2 regions of the Granulicatella sp. 20925_1_45 genome follow, and region 2 is predicted to be linked to the other one. Evidence: a T-box and tRNA genes for the amino acid it is inferred to sense, from the RefSeq annotation. Region 2 holds a T-box; the other holds one or more tRNA genes.
The links. A T-box is a leader RNA that pairs with one kind of tRNA and senses whether it is charged. The one in region 2 lies ahead of leuS (leucine--tRNA ligase), so its partner is inferred to be a tRNA-Leu.

Region 1: it encodes a tRNA-Leu, which carries the amino acid that the T-box ahead of leuS (leucine--tRNA ligase) is inferred to sense. The anticodon was not compared.

What each region holds. Positions count from the first base shown of each region.
Region 1 covers NZ_JAPWBR010000024.1:16,919-25,625, forward strand. Annotated here, with positions in the region: gene O3798_RS07775 (DUF1002 domain-containing protein) at 1-197, opposite strand, end outside; gene O3798_RS07780 (TrkH family potassium uptake protein) at 317-1,780, opposite strand; gene trkA (Trk system potassium transporter TrkA) at 1,791-3,143, opposite strand; gene O3798_RS07790 (SprT family protein) at 3,266-3,700, shown strand; tRNA gene O3798_RS07795 (tRNA-Leu) at 3,737-3,819, shown strand; gene gorA (glutathione-disulfide reductase) at 3,895-5,244, opposite strand; gene O3798_RS07805 (dihydrolipoamide dehydrogenase) at 5,690-6,232, opposite strand; gene gpmA (2,3-diphosphoglycerate-dependent phosphoglycerate mutase) at 6,266-6,952, opposite strand; gene O3798_RS07815 (O-antigen ligase family protein) at 7,124-8,320, shown strand; gene O3798_RS07820 (insulinase family protein) at 8,380-8,707, opposite strand, start outside.
Region 2 covers NZ_JAPWBR010000017.1:33,402-42,108, reverse strand. Annotated here, with positions in the region: gene O3798_RS06530 (class I SAM-dependent methyltransferase) at 1-146, opposite strand, end outside; gene O3798_RS06525 (LysM peptidoglycan-binding domain-containing protein) at 298-2,175, shown strand; T-box leader at 2,194-2,388, shown strand; gene leuS (leucine--tRNA ligase) at 2,435-4,849, shown strand; gene O3798_RS06515 (cysteine desulfurase family protein) at 4,872-5,996, shown strand; gene thiI (tRNA uracil 4-sulfurtransferase ThiI) at 6,010-7,227, shown strand; gene O3798_RS06505 (N-acetylmuramoyl-L-alanine amidase) at 7,277-8,692, opposite strand.

The DNA of each region.
Region 1 (8,707 bases), on a different contig from region 2:
AATACGGTATTTGGATCTTTAATGCCTAATAATTGAGAAGTTTGCTGAATTTGCGCCTCGCTGAGTCCACCACCATAAACCACGGTTGGTTTTCCCCATTTTTCATTAACGGTCGTTGTATCGATGGCATATGCATTCTTCATGGATAATCCCATCAATGCAAGGACGACTGCGGTTGCCTTCACCCATTTTTTCATGAATGAACCTCCTTTGTTTTCAATCGTAACTCATTCGTTACAAGTCTAGTATACAAAAAGAACTTTAAGAAAAAAGTGTTCTTTCCTTAAAGTTCTTTATCTATTTGTTTAAGAATTGGTTAACGTCTACGCGCAAATGCCTTCATTGTTGTTGGTGAGAAAAGCATGATGATTGGATAAATTTCCAAACGTCCTGCAATCATCCCAATCGCAAGTACAAAAGTATTGAAATCAGAATACATTGAGAAGTTGCTTGTAGGTCCTACTTGACCAAGCCCCGGCCCGATGTTGTTAAAGGTTGCGGCCACACTTGAGAAGGCTGTTGTAAAATCGCCTGCTTCAAATGACACACACAGTAATAACACAAGGAAGAACAGTACATATACGATTAAGTAGTTGGCGATACTCTTCTCCATCTTATTATCGATTGGTTTTCCGTTCATCGTTGGAACAAACACTCGACGTGGTTGCCCCATGCGTTTTAATTCGGCAATCGCACTCTTGAAGTACACGACAATACGAGAGACTTTAATCCCACCGGCCGTTGAACCTGCACATCCTCCGATAAACATCAATAGTAAGAGGAGCACATGTGGGAACAAGCCCCAGAGTCCAAAGTCGACGGTCGAATATCCGGTAGTCGTAATAATCGATGATACCGTGAAGAACACGCTACGAATTGGAACACCTAATGCAGATTGGGTAATCGACAATACGATGAAAATAATCATTGTAACGCTGAGGACAATTCCAACATACGTACGCATTTCTTCGTCTTTAATCACATCTTTCACAGCGCCTAGAAGAATGAAGTAATACAAGTTAAAGTTGATTCCAAAGAGCATCATCCCTACCCCGATAATCCATTCAACGGCTGCTGGGTTAGCGTAAATACTAAATCCGGCATTGTTAATCCCGAATCCACCTGTCCCTGCAGTACCAAACGATAGAAGCAAGGCATCAAAGAGTGGCACTTGGAAGACGACTAAGATAATCGTCAATACGGCTGTCATCGCTAAATAAATCATATATAAGATTTGTGCCGTATGGGCTAATTTCGATACGAGTTTTCCAAACACAGGACCTGGAACTTCCGCACGCATTAGCTGCACGGATTCAGAACCATGACTTGGAAGAATCGCAAGTGCGAATACCAGTACCCCCATCCCACCGACTAAGTGAGTGAAGCTTCTCCAAAATAATGAAGAATGTGCGAGCACGGATAGGTCTGGAATAATACTTGAACCGGTCGTCGTTAATCCACTTGCCGTTTCAAAGAAGGCATCCACTACATTTGGGATTTCTCCTGTGAAGACAAATGGCAACCCACCAAAGAACGAGAGTAAAATCCAGCTTAAGGCTACGGTTACGACCCCGTCACGCGCCATGATTTTTAGTGGCTCTGGCTTTTTAAAGCTTAAGAGAAGCCCAATCACAAGTAGTAGCAGAATCGTTCCAGCATAAGCCAGTTTTTGAGTCAATGACTCATGATAAATAAAGCTAACAATCAGTGGTAAGGCTAAGAGCGCCGCTTCAACTTGAAGCATTTTTCCCACGAAATAGCGAACTGTTTTGATATTCATTCAGACACCTCTATTCCAAAATGTCGTTAATGTCATCAAAGTCTTTTTCCGTTGTAACGACGATTACTTTATCAAATGGCTCGATTGTGTCACTACCAGCTGGATAAATCAGTTGTTCCCCACGCACGATAAACGCAATCAAGAGGTTTGATTTTGTCTTCAATTCTGATAAAGGAATGCCGCAAATCCCACTATTCTTTTGAACGCGGAATTGAAGTGCTTCAACTTGGTTATCCGCTAAACGGTATAACGCTTCGACATTAGATCCTTGTGTGTTCGAACGTGAACGCACGAATTGGATAATTTCGTTCGCAACGATACGTTTTGGCGTCACGACTGATTGATTATCAAAGCCTTTAAACACTTTAAGAAGTGCTGGACGGCTCATCTTCGTAATAATCTTTGGTACACCTTGTTGTTTCGCATACGCTGAAAGAATTAAGTTTTCTTCGTCAATCCCTGTCATCGATACAAACACATCATATTCTGTAATACGTTGTTCTTCTAATACATCGTGGTCTGTTCCATCGGCATGAATGATGGTTGAATGTGGGAACGCATAGCTTAAAGTTTCACAGCGTTCTTCATTGACTTCGATGACTTTGGTGTTGATTTTTGTTTGTTTCAACATATTGAGTAAGTAATAAGTAATACGTCCACCACCGACAATCGTAGCAGAAGACACACTCTTCTTTTCTTGACCTGTTAATTTTAAGAAATTGCGAAGGTCTGGATACGCCCCTGTAATAAATACATGGTCTCCTTCTTCAAGTGTTGAATCCCCATCTGGAATGAAGCTTTGATCATTACGGTGAATCACACAGATTAAGATAGATTCAAATCGATTACGCACTTCTTTTAGAGTCAATCCTGCAAGAGCGGAACCTTCGTTGATTTCTAATTCGAGTAAACTTACACGATTCCCAACGAAATTTTCTACACTTAATGCAGAAGGATAATTAAAGTTATTGGCGATATCACGAGCCGTAGAAAGCTCTGGGTTAATTAGCAATGAAATCCCTAGACTTTCACGAACGAGTTGTAATTGTTGTGAATACTCAGGGTTACGCACACGCGCAACAGTGTATTCCGCCCCAATTTTCTTCGCAAGAATAGATGCAATAATATTAATTTCATCCATTTCCGTTACAGAAATAAAGATGTCACAGTTCTCCACTCCTGCTTCCACAAGAATGTCGTAGCTGGCACCATTTCCGCAAATCCCCATAATATCGAATTTATTTAGTAAACGATCGATTAAATCTTGGTTTTTATCAATCAATACAATGTCATTTTCTTCTGTCGAGAGCTCCTGGCAAATCACTTCGCCGACTTTTCCCCCACCGACAACAACAATTTTCATTTTGTTTCCTCCAGATTGAAAAATCTTATACCTTCCTATTTTACCTGTCTAGTGTGAAAAGGTCAAAGTTTATCTTGTTTTCTAAAGGGGCAAGGCGTGTTACACTAAGGTCGGAGGTCATTATGAACGAACACGAATTACAACAATTAACCCAGGAGATTTCGCGAAGCTCTTTTCACCGCGAATTCACGCACAAAATTACGTATAACAGACGCCTACGTTCCAGCGGAGGTCGCTATCTGTTGAAAACGGGAAATATCGAGATTAATCCCCTTGTCGAACAAGAACTGGGGCTCGAAGCGCTCATTGGCGTCATCAAACATGAACTCTGCCATTATCACTTGCATCAAACTGGTGGCGGCTATCGTCACAGAGATGCTGACTTTAAGCGCCTCCTTCATCAAGTAGGCGGAAGTCGCTTTGTCGAACGCATGAAGGAACCGAATTTCATTTACGAATGTACAGCGTGCCATCACCGCTACCCTAGAATGCGCAAGATGAACACGAATCGCTATGTATGTGGAAAATGTCGTGGAAAATTAATCCTTTTAGATTGAAATTCCAGCAAACATTTGATAAACTAAAAGAGTTCTGCGGTCGTGGCGGAATGGCAGACGCGCTGTCTTGAGGGGGCAGTGGGTGTATACCTGTGCGGGTTCAAGTCCCGCCGGCCGCATAAACAAAACGAAATACGCTAGATGGATAACCATCTAGCGTATTTTTGTGCATGTATTTTGTACTAGCCTAGTTGTTAGCGCATTATTACAAACTCTTCGCTTCCAGTTGGATGGATTGCTACGGTTGCGTCGAAGTCAGCTTTGGTTGCGCCCATTTTAATCGCTACGGCAAAGCCTTGAATCATTTCGTCAACGCCATATCCAATCCCGTGGAGGCCGACTACTTTTTCGTCTGCTCCTGCTGTGATGAGTTTGAAGAGCGCTTGTTGGTGATGGCTTGTCACGGCTGAATACATTCCAGCAAACGTTGATAAGTATGCCTTCACGTTTTCTTTGCCATACTCTTTCACGGCTTGTTCTTCTGAAAGCCCCACTGTTCCAATGGCTGGATGTGAGAACACGACTGTTGGAATTGTTGAGTAGTCCATTTTCGCGTTTGTTTGTCCGTTAAATAAACGTTCTGCTAGTGTGCGTCCTGCTTTAATCGCTACTGGCGTCAATTCTTTTTCACCAGAAGCATCTCCCAGTGCGTACACACCTTGAGCTGTAGTTTCTTGGAATTCATTCACTTTGATAAATCCACGTTCTGTTAATTCCACGCCTGCTGCTTCAAGGTTTAATCCTTCTGTATGAGGAATGCGTCCTGTTGCCCAAATCACTTTTTCAGCAGCAAAAGTTGTTCCATCTTCGAAATGAATTTCCACACTACCATCTTTAAGTTGAACCAATTTTTGTGGCACTTTGTTTGTGTGCAATGTTGGTCCTGATTTTTCCATTTCCGCAATGAGTACTTCAATAATCGAATGGTCGAAGTTACGTAAAGGACGATCGCGGCGAACGAAAAGGTCTGTCTTCACGCCTAGCGCATGTAAGACACCCGAAAGTTCTACAGCAATATATCCAGCGCCTAAGATAGCTACTGATTGTGGCAGTTCGTCCCATGCAAACACATCGTCAGAAGTGCCCCCAAGTTCTTTTCCTTCCACGTTTGGAATGGCAGGTTTTGCCCCTGTCGCAATTACGATATGGTTGGCACGGTACTCTTCCCCATTCACTTCAATCGTGTGGGCATCGATAAAGCGCGCGTACCCTTTAATCACGGTTACGTTGTTGCGTTCAAAAGTTCCATTATAAGAGTTACGTGAACGGTCAATATAGGCTTCACGGTTTTTCTTGAGTGTCGCAAAATCAAAAGTGACATTTTCTGCGGTAAACCCATAGTCTGGACCATATGCGTGAATCGCCTCTGCAATTTGCGCACCATACCACATAATTTTCTTAGGAACACAGCCGATATTCACACAGGTTCCTCCAAGTAAGTTTCCTTCTACTACGGCTACACGGGCACCATGCATGGCTGCACGGTTTGCTGTGGCAATACCGCCACTACCACCACCGATAGAAATTAAATCAAATGTTTTCATTGCTCATCCTCCATTTTTTGGTCACACTCATTCTATCAGATCGCTTTTGCTTTTGTCTTAAACTCTGCTCATGAAATTAGTTTAGGCACAGAAAAAATGATTACTGCAAAGCCTTGCGGCTTTCTTTTATAATCGCTGTTACGGGGCACCGGTGTAAGCCATGGTCTTACACCTTCGAAGCCTCAAACGCGGAGTAAGGAACAAGTTCCTACTCCGCGTAATTCTTCTTCGCTGCAAATTCCCGTTACTGCGATTATAAAAAGCCGCCAGCTCCTTCGTAATCATTTTATGTGCTATTTATTTTATGAGTCTAAGTTAAAAATACTCTGATAGAACGATGTGACAAATAATAGACTCTTCGCTCCTTACTACTGTGCTGAAACATTCATTCTGCTTTTCATTCTGTAAGCTGGGTGCTGTCTAGTTGGTTCTTAAGGTGCTGAGACTAGAGCTTTTCAATCCAGAGGGCGCAGAGTGTTTGGACGGCTGGGATAACTGTTGTGATTGAGCCGTGGTTATCGTATGCCTTGTACCAGAGTTTACCGGTTGAATCGAAGGCGTATTGGTACACGACGAGCCAATGATTCTTATACGGGCTACCAAGAGCGGCTGTTGTTCCTACGACAACAGGTACACCGTCTTCAAGGAGTCCGGGCACGACCTTTTCACTAAATAAATTAAAGTGTGTCTTATAACCGTATTTCTTCCACTCATTATTGAGTCCGCGTTGGACATCCCAATAGAAAGTTCCGCGATATGGCAGTGCGTATTCAATTGAGGCTTCCATGCCTTTTAAAAGCTCGTCCATCGATTGAGTCACGACGCCTTCGCGTTTCGCCACGAGGACGGTTAAGCAAGCAGCCGCATACGTTCCGCAAACCCCTGGCGTCTTTTCATTTACATAAGCTTTGAACGGCTCCATCTCACTCTCAGCGAGGCCTCGCCATTCAACTTTCTCTTCTAAGCTGTGTTTCTTCTCCCACTTCATTCGCATTCTCCTTATTGTTCAACATAATCGTCTTTATTTTTCAAAATGATATTCTTTCACTTGTAAGTTTTCATCGAGGTCAAATACAAGCGGTGTTGCAGTTGGGATTTCAAATTTTAAGATTTCGTCTTCGCTTAAGTTGAGCAAGTATTTCACTAAACTACGTAGAGAGTTTCCGTGCGCTACAACGAGCACGTTCTTACCGTCGAGTAAATCCACCGCAATTTCATCTTGCCAAATTGGAAGCACGCGGTCCAATGTTGTTTTCAATGTTTCCCCTTGAGGAAGGTCCTTCACTTGTAGATGTTTGTAGCGTGGGTCGCTGGCTTGTTTGGCTGCTTCTTCCTCGCTAAGTAGTGGAGGCATCACATCGTATGAACGTCTCCAAAGCAACACTTGTTCGTCGCCATATTTTTCGCGTGTTTCTTGTTTATTGAGTCCTTGTAAGGCTCCATAGTGGCGTTCGTTTAATCGCCAGCTCTTTGTTTCTGGTAAATAGTCTTGATTTAATTCAGACAAGACGATATGTCCTGTGTGGATAGCTCTTTTTAATACTGATAAATACACATGATCGAATTGAATGCCTAATGAGTGTAGCATTTCCCCTGCGTGATGCGCTTCTTCTACCCCTTTAGGAGTTAACTCCACATCGCTCCAACCGGTAAATAAATTGAGGGCGTTCCATTCACTTTCTCCATGTCGAACAAATACTAATTTCATGTTCATTCCTTCTTTCTGAAATTCTACTATTATTGTACGCCTGTTCTCAGAAAGTTTCAAAGAACGACGCCCGATGTGTTGCCATTTGCCCTAAATCATCATTTAGTGGTAAAATAAGCTGATATCTATTTCATTAGATGATTGGTAGAAACACTACCTGAAAGGAACATTATGAAATTACTAACGATAATCGAAAAGATAAAACGATTCTCGAATCAGGACTTAGCGCTGTACTTACTCATTATCAGTAGCTTCCTTCCGTTTTATCTATTTCTAACATTGTTCGTCTTATATATCATCCTTCTCGCCTTTACGGGAAAATTAAAACAAGTCTTCAAAGACTTAGCGCAGCACCCGTTCTTACTGGCGTTTATCGGATTTAGCTTTATCGTATCGATGGTGGCTGGCAACTATATCGGCGCTGTCATCTCGGTTGGATTCGTGATGTATGCGATATTCTTTAAATACTATCAAAGACGATTGACACCGGACTTTTTCCATATCGTTCTACAGACAGTCTTACTCCTCAGCATTTTCGCCGCGGGATTTGCGTTCTTAGAACACTATGAAATCGTTCATAAATTTAACTACACCTTCCTCTCACCACGGATGCAAGTATGGCACCAAAACCGTGCGGAAGTAACGTTCTTTAATCCGAACTACTACGGAATTATTTGTTGCTTCTGTATTATGATTGGCTTTTACTTACTCAGCATCACGAAGAGTTGGTTCTGGAAGTTCATCGGCGCTGTCGCGATTGGGATTAACCTATTCGGCCTCAGCTTCACGCAAAACCGAACTGCTTTTCCAGCGATTATCTGTGGAGCGATTATTTACCTCTTCACAACGATTCGTAGCTCGAAAGCATTCTGGCTCAGCATCGCCGCATTTGGAGTTGGACTCATGTTCCTCTTCTCAAATGACATCGGAGTTCGGATGGGAACGCTCGACTCTTCCATGGAAGAACGCGTTTCAATTTGGAATGCCGGCATGGTTCTCTTTAAACAAAATCCATGGTTTGGGGAAGGGCCTCTGACCTACTTGCATAGCTTTGCAAGAATCGGCGCTCGCTACCACGAACACGCGCACAGTTTATATATCGATACCATTTCAAGCTACGGGATTATCGGAACATTGCTTCTTGCGATTTCTACCCTTAAACCGGTACGCATGCTTTTAGAAATGAGTCGCGATCCAAAGAAACGTCCAATCGTTGGACTCTACGTTTCGTTTATCGTTGTACTCTTCGTTCACGGTATCTTCGACGTGGCCATCCTTTGGGTACAAAGTGCATTTCTATTCTTACTAGTGATGACAAGTATTCCAATGTGGATGAAACAAGAAGAAAACGTCATGCCACATAAATAAACTACAAAAAATAAATCCCAAGATTCACTGTTGTGAACCTTGGGATTTTTTGAGTGCTTTTATTTTGTTAAGTTACGGATGTTTTTGAAGAGTTCTTTATGATTTTCAATCTTCGTATCATTTCCGATAACGACAAACGCGTTTTGGTCCATGATAGCTTTCATCGTTGGAGCGTATGCGCGTACCTTTTCAGGCGTTGCCGCTAAGATTTCATCGCGGAACTGTTGCACTTTCTCTTGCGTCAAATGAGTGAAGTAACGCGTGAAGGCGACTGCCCCTTTTTGAGCGGCTGAAAGTGGACGGTCAATCGTGCTGAATGTACCAATCAAGTTCTTTTCAAACTCCGCCTCTGACAAGTTGAAGTTTTCTAAGTACTCTACTTGTCCA
Region 2 (8,707 bases):
ATTTTTGATCCTTTTTCTATATGTTGTGCCAGGAAAAGTGTATCATGTCCATTTCCTGCGGTTGCGTCGATAAAGATCCCACCTTCTAAATTTACAGAAAGAATCATTTCGTGACTAAATTGCTGTGCATTTTTCAAAATAAGCACCTCTTAACTAAAATTTTACATTTTGTTACATAATTTTTACGGATATTAAGAGTATACGACGATTTGCGTGTTCGTGCAACGTTCCCCTACACAAAAGAATTTATCCTACTATAATGAATAACGAATTAGTTTTTAGATGGAGGAAAAAAGGATGACAGAAACAAAACACGAAAGATATTTACGTTTGAAAAAGGAAAAACAAATGAAAGCTTTAAAGGCTGCAAATAAAAACTTACAAAAGACAGTTGCAGTTGTTGGAGCGACGACAGTAGCGGGATTAGTACTTGCGCCAAAATCACATGCATATACAGTAACTTCAAATCAAGTACAATCACCAGCGCAACAATTCTTAAATAAAATTATTCCTGCAGCTCAACAAGCTACAGAAGGAAAAGATGTATATACTTCAGTAATGATCGCACAGGCAGCGTTAGAATCTGCATGGGGAACTAGTGCGTTATCTGCTGAACCAAACCACAACTTATTTGGTGTGAAAGGGAACTATAACGGTCAATCTGTAAACATGTATACATTAGAAGATGCTGGAGCTCAAAAATACTATGGTATTTACGACAACTTCAGAAAATATCCTTCTTACAAAGAGTCTATGGATGATTATGTAGATAAAATTATTAACGGTATTAAAGGTGCGCCAATGTTCTATTCAGGTGCATGGAAGAGCCGTACAAACAGCTATCAAGATGCTACACGTTACTTAACAGGACGTTATGCAACAGATACTGCATATTACGCAAAATTAAACCGTATTATTGAACAATATGGATTAACAAAATATGATAATGGAACTGCAACTGCAATTGCTGCTGGTATTGAAGAAAGAACTTCTTCAGTTGGTGGACAATACACAGTTCAAGCAGGTGATACCTTATACGGTATCAGCCGTAAAGCTGGTGTAAGTGTGGACCAATTATTAACTGTGAATGGTTTATCAACTTCATCAGTGATTCGTCCTGGTCAATCATTATCTTTAGGTACACCAGCAAAACAAACAAACTCTACAGTAGCTACAACAGTTAGCACAAAATCAGTTTCAAATACTGCTAAAGCAACTGCAAATGGGTACTACACTGTTAAAGCAGGGGATACATTATATGGAATTAGCCGTAAATTCGGTATGAGTTTATCTCAATTAGTTTCAGCAAATGGAATTTCTACTTCTAGCGTAATCCAACCAGGTCAAACTTTACGTGTTGTAGGTGGCGAATCTGCATCAACAGTTGTTAAAACAAATACTGCTTCAACTCGTACAAGCGGAGGTAACTACATTGTACAACCTGGAGATACTTTATACAGTATTGCACGTCGTTCAGGCATGAGCTTAAACACATTATTAAGCATCAACGGATTATCACAATCATCAGTGATTTTCCCTGGACAAAGCTTAACAGTTGGTCAATCAGATGGACGTACAGTATCTGCTGGATACACACCATCTAAAACAACGGCGACTTCAACATCAACTTCTGGAACATATACAGTTCAAGCAGGTGATACATTATACAGTATTGCTCGTCGTTCAGGCATGAGCTTAAATACATTATTAAGCATCAATGGATTATCACAATCTTCAGTAATCCGTCCTGGCCAAACATTATCTGTTTCAGGAAATGCTAGCCAAGCAACTGCTACACAAGTAAGCTACCAATCAGCTGGGTCAACATCTGGTAACGGTACTTATACTGTTAAAGCAGGAGATACTTTATACCGTATTGCTTACAACCACGGTATTTCATTAACAACATTGTTATCAATCAACGGTTTGTCAGAAACAAGCACAATCCGTCCTGGTCAACAATTAGCGGTATCTGGATCAGCAAAAACAACAACTACAACTTCAGCTAAAACAGTAAGCTATTCAACAGGTGCATCAACTCACACTGTTCAAGCTGGTGATACTTTATTCCGTATCGCTAAGAATAACGGATTAACATTATCTGAATTAAAAGCTTTAAATGGCTTAACTTCAAACAACATCCGTGTTGGTCAAGTGTTGAAAGTTTCAAAATAATCTGCTAGAATAAGACTCACAAAAGCAGATAGAGGAATAGTAAGTTTCTTTGATAGACGTAGAGAGTGCATGGCTGGTGAAAATGCATCATTTCAATAAACTGAACTCGCCTTTTAGCTGAACTCTGAACTAATAGTAAGAGTTTCCGCCTCGCCAGCGTTACAGGTAAGATGAGTAAAATAATTAGGTGGTAACACGTATTGCGTCCTATCTGTCATTGACAGGTGGGGCGTTTTTTATTTTGAAAGGAGTGAATCAGATGACATTTAATCATCTAGAAATCGAGCCTAAATGGCAAAAATATTGGAAAGAACATCATACGTTCAAAACAACAGAAGATCCTTCTAAGAAAAACTTCTACGCGTTAGATATGTTCCCTTATCCTTCAGGACAAGGACTTCACGTAGGACACCCAGAAGGTTATACAGCAACAGATGCCATTTCTCGTATGAAACGTGCACAAGGATACAATGTACTTCACCCAATGGGATGGGATGCATTTGGACTCCCTGCAGAACAATACGCTCTTGATACAGGAAATGACCCAGCAGAATTCACAAAAGTAAACGTTGCGAACTTCAAACGTCAAATTAATGAATTAGGGTTCAGCTATGACTGGGACCGCGAAATTAATACAACGGATCCAGAATACTATAAATGGACTCAATGGATTTTCACTAAATTAGTGGAAATGGGACTTGCATATGAAGCTGAAATTCCAGTGAACTGGTGTCCAGCTCTTGGAACAGTACTTGCTAACGAAGAAGTAATCGATGGTAAGAGTGAACGTGGAGGACATCCTGTTTACCGTAAACCAATGAAACAATGGATGCTTAAAATCACAGCTTATGCGGATCGTCTATTAGAAGATTTGGATGATCTAGATTGGCCAGAAAGCATTAAAGATATGCAACGTAACTGGATTGGTCGCTCAGAAGGGGCTCAAGTTCGTTTCAACGTTAAAGGAACAGATGAAAGCTTCGAAGTCTTCACAACACGTCCGGATACATTATTTGGAGCGACTTACAATGTATTAGCGCCAGAACATGAATTAGTTCAAAAGATTGTCACTCCTGAACAAAAAGAAGCAGTAGATGCTTATATTGCTGCTGTTTCTACAAAATCTGACTTAGAACGTACAGAACTTTCTAAAGAAAAAACAGGAGTATTCACTGGAGCATATGCGATTAACCCAGTGAACGGGAAAGAAATTCCAATCTGGATTGCGGACTATGTATTAAGTACTTATGGTACAGGTGCGATTATGGCCGTTCCAGCGCACGATGAACGTGACTATGAATTTGCTAAAGTCTTTGGATTAGACATCCTTCCAGTCATCGAAGGCGGAAACGTTGAAGAAGAAGCATACACTGGTGACGGTGTGCATATCCATTCAGAATTCCTTGATGGATTGAATAAAGCCGACGCGATTGCAAAAATGAATGAATGGCTAGAAGAACATGGCGTAGGTGCAGCTAAAGTAAGCTATCGTCTACGCGACTGGTTGTTCTCTCGTCAACGTTATTGGGGAGAACCAATTCCAGTGATTCATTGGGAAGACGGTACTATGACAACTGTTCCTGAATCAGAATTGCCATTAGTATTACCAAAAACAGATAAAATTCGTCCTAGTGGTACAGGTGAATCACCACTGGCTGCAATTGATGACTGGCTTTATGTCACAGACCCTGTAACAGGTAAGAAAGGTCGTCGTGAAACAAATACAATGCCACAATGGGCAGGAAGCTCATGGTACTTTGTACGTTATGTTGATCCACATAACAAAGAAAGACTTGCAGATCCTGAAAAAGTAAAACAATGGTTACCAGTTGATTTATATATTGGTGGTGCAGAGCATGCCGTTCTTCACTTACTATATGCTCGTTTCTGGTATAAAGTGTTATACGATTTAGGCGTGGTTCCTAACAAAGAACCATTCCAAAAATTATTTAACCAAGGAATGATTCTTGGTGAAGGTAACGAGAAAATGTCTAAATCAAAAGGAAATGTAGTAAACCCTGATGATGTGGTTCGAGAATATGGTGCGGATACATTACGTGTTTATGAAATGTTCATGGGGCCACTTGACGCATCGATTGCTTGGAGTGAAAAAGGACTTGAAGGTAGCCGTAAGTTCCTAGACCGCTTCTGGAGATTGATGATTGATGATAATGGTAAAATGCGTGACCGTATCACAAAACTAAACGATGGTAAATTGGATAAAGTGTACCATCAAACAGTGAAGAAAGTGACCGAAGACTACGAAGAGTTGCATTTCAATACTGCAATTTCTCAAATGATGATTTTCGTTAACGAAGCTTATAAAGCAGATGCTTTACCATTCGAATATATGAAAGGTCTTGTACAGTTGATTGCGCCATTAGCACCACATATGGCTGAAGAAATCTGGAGTAAATTCGGATTCACAGAATCAATTAGCTACGAACCATGGCCAACTTACGATGAATCTAAATTAGTAGAAGACGAAGTAGAAGTGATTTTCCAAGTCAATGGAAAAATTAAAGCACGCGTAATGGTTCCTACAAATGCAGACGCTGCAGCTCTTGAAGCACTTGCAAAAGAGCATGATTCTGTGAAATCTGCCATCGAAGGAAAAACAATCCGTAAAGTGATTGCCGTTCCAGGACGTTTAGTAAACATCGTTGCGAACTAATGGAATTTGAAAGGATAGTAGAATGATTTATTTTGATAATGCAGCAACAACGAAAATTTATGATGATGCATTAACGAGCTATGTTCAAGTTAGCCAAAAGTTCTTCGGAAATCCATCAAGCTTACACCAATTAGGAGTCGATGCTTACCAAGTGTTGACCAAAGCTAGAGCTCAAGTAGCTAGTTTATTATCAGTTCAACCTGAGGAGATTTTCTTCACCTCAGGCGGAACTGAATCGAATAACTGGGCGATTAAAGGAACAGCTCTAGAAAAATCTGTATTTGGGAAGCATATCATTACGACAAAGATTGAACATCCTTCAGTCATTCAAACATGTAAGCAACTTGAACGCTTCGGGTTTGAAGTGACGTACTTAGATGTCGATTCTAAAGGGATTGTAAGTGTAGACCAATTAAAAGAGAGCCTTCGTAAAGATACGATTTTAGTAAGTGTGATGGCTGTTAATAATGAAGTTGGAGCAGTTCAACCAATTGCTGAGATTGCCAAAGTACTAGAGGAATATCCATCGATTCATTTTCATGTGGACTGTGTGCAAGCAGTAGAACGCGCAAGCCAGTTATTATTTATTGGACGTATTGACTTATTGAGCCTTTCTGCGCATAAATTCCATGGACCAAGAGGCGTTGGGATTATGTATAAGAAATTTGGACGAAAGATTCAAGCCCTCTTAACTGGTGGCGGACAAGAAAAAGGAGAACGTAGTACAACGGAAAACCTTCCAGGAATTGTAGCTACAACAAAAGCTCTTCGAATGGCTTTAGAAGAACAGTCTGTTACGAGGAAACTTCGTAGTCAATTATGGAAAGAGTTAGCAACAAAACCTGAAATTCGCATCTTCTCGCCTGAAGATGGAGCGTCTCATGTATTATGCTTTGCCATTAAAGGCGTTCGTGGAGAAGTGGTTGTCCATGCCTTTGAAAATCACGGCATTTATATTTCTACGACTTCGGCTTGTTCAAGTAAAAAAGGAGATTCATCTAGTACGCTTTATGCGATGGATGTGCCAACTGAATGGGCGACAGGAGCCGTTCGTGTAAGCTTCTCAAACGACAATACGAAAGAAGAAGTCGAACAGTTTATCGAGGTTCTGCATCAGTTAATGAAACAATTTTCGTTTTTAAAATAAAAGGAGGAAATCGTTGAAAACTAGAATTTTGATTCGCTATGGTGAACTTTCTACAAAGGGTAGAAACAAAAAAATGTTCACTCAAAAATTAGCGTCAAATATTAAAAAAGCCTTAGTAGACTTTCCTCAGGTAAAGGTGATTCCTGATTATGACTTTATGTATTTAGATTTACATGAAGCGCCTGAAGAAGCAGTCATCGAAAAGGTAAAACCAATTTTTGGGATTCAATCTATTTCACCAGTATATATTGTTGAAAAAGATATGGAAGTGGCTAAAAAAGTTGTTCTCGACTTATTAAGCCAAGAAGATCTTGAAGGCAAAACATTTAAGATTATGACAAGACGATCGGATCACACATTTGAGATGGATACGAATCAAATCAACTTGTTTTTAGGGGATGCTGTTCTTGAAGCATTTCCAGACATCAAGGTTCAATTAAAACAACCAGATATTACGGTACGTATTGATGTGCGACGTGAACACTTAATGGTGAGTCTGAAGACAATCCAAGGAGCAGGAGGACTTCCTGTTGGAACAAGTGGTCGTGTGATGCTGATGCTATCTGGTGGGATTGATTCACCAGTAGCAGGATATCTTGCGATGAAACGTGGAATGGAAATTCAATGCGTGCACTTTGCAAGCCCACCGTATACGAGCCCACAAGCGTTAGAGAAAACAAAACTCTTAGCAGCTAAAATTGCTCGTTTTGGAGGAAGTATTCAATTCTTAACGGTACCTTTTTCAAGAATTCAAGAGGAAATCAAGAAGAGTGTACCGGAAGCGTATTTAATGACAATTATGCGTCGTTTCATGCTTCGTATTACGGATCAACTTAGAGAAAATGCACGAGCTCTTGCGATTGCCAATGGGGAATCAGTGGGGCAAGTGGCTTCTCAAACATTAGATAGCATGGTGGCGATTAATGATGTCACAAATACACCAATTATTCGTCCAGTAGCTACAATGGATAAACTCGATATTATTAAAGTTGCTGAAGAAATTGATACATTCGAGTTGTCGATTCAACCGTTTGAGGATTGTTGTACGGTGTTTGCGCCGCCAAGTCCAAAGACAAAACCTAAACTGGAGAAGGCTCGTCAATATGAAGCTCGTCTTGACATAGAAGGATTAATTAAAGAAGCTGTAGAGGGGACAGTGATTGAAGAAATTACTGCAAACTATACAACTCCAGTAGAAACAACAAGTCAAGAAATTGATGATTTATTTTAAAATAAAAAGAAGCGATGCTATTCCATGTGGAGTAGCATCGCTATTTGTTTTATTGGAAGTATTCTTTAAGTGCGTTTGCAATACTTTTAGCGATATTTTGTTGATATTCTTCAGAAGAAATCACCTTGTTATCACCTTGGTTGTTTAAGTACCCAAGTTCTAAAAGAATCGATGGTCGAGCGTTATCTCGAAGAACCATGAAGTTTTGGAATCTGCTTCCTTGATTCTTCAATGGAAGGTTTCGAGATAAATATTTATTCACAGTTTGACTTAAGCTTTCACTCTTATCACTGTAGTAGTAAGCTGTTGTTCCACTTGCGCTATCATCTTCAGAAGAATCAAAGTGGATACTAATAAATGCATTTGCATTATTTTTGTTACTAATTTCTGCACGCTCTGCAAGAGACACGGATGTATCGCTAGTTCTTGTTAAGATAACTTTAGCACCCATTGCTTCGAGTTCTTTCTTAACAAGTAGAGCAGTTGTTAATGTATGGTCCGCTTCGTGCTTTTCACTGAAGCTTACAACAGCACCTGGATCTTCACCGCCGTGTCCTGGATCGATGACAATTGTTGCATTTTTAATCCCTTGAGGAATCGTTTCATCCGTTTCGATTCCGGCAAAGTTTGTAGTCACTAGCCAGTAAGGGATATATCCGTATTTCCCATTACCAACAGATACTTTATAGAAATCGCCTTCGCGGTCTTCATACACAAATTGTGTTCCTTTATCTACTGTACCGATTAAATCGGAAGTGACATTGGAAGCTGAGTAAATAGGTGTTTCTTTTAGTTTAGTAACAAACATCTTGTTAGAGTCAATTGTAGTTGGAAGACCAGCTTGTTTGTTGAGAATCTCTTGAATGATTTCAATCGCATAGTTAGTAGAGTCGCTGTCTACATAACCTTCTTTATCGAAATAACGAACTTTTAAGACTTTATCATTTAGTTCTTCAACAAGATAGAAGAGTTCACCGTTAGGAATCGTTAAGAGAACTTTCGAATTTTCATCTTGCGTCTCGCGTAATTTCAATCCACCTGATGCATATCCTTTCATCATCGTAGTAATGAGAATATCCTTGTCTTCGATATAGGCAACTTGATCGTCATATTGAACTTGAATCCAACCATTATCAAGTTTGTGTAAAGCCAACAAGTATTCATTCTTTTTAATTTCGCCAACTGGAATACCTTTAGCATCCATCGTATGGTATACCTTTAAAGAAGTGTCACTTGTATTAACTGCGAATTGAACAATTTTATTTTTAACCACTGTAGAGGTTTGAGTAGCAGTGTTTGAACTATTCGTATCTGTATTGGCTTGTTGAGTATTTGCTTGCGGTTTAATTGTCGAACTTTCACTCACTAATGGATAAGCGATAATCCACAGTAGTAAAAGAGAAACAAGAAAGCCCAGCAGCTGCTGTATATTTTTCTTTTTAAAGAATTTCAGTAATGAATCCATAAGGGCTCCTTTTTA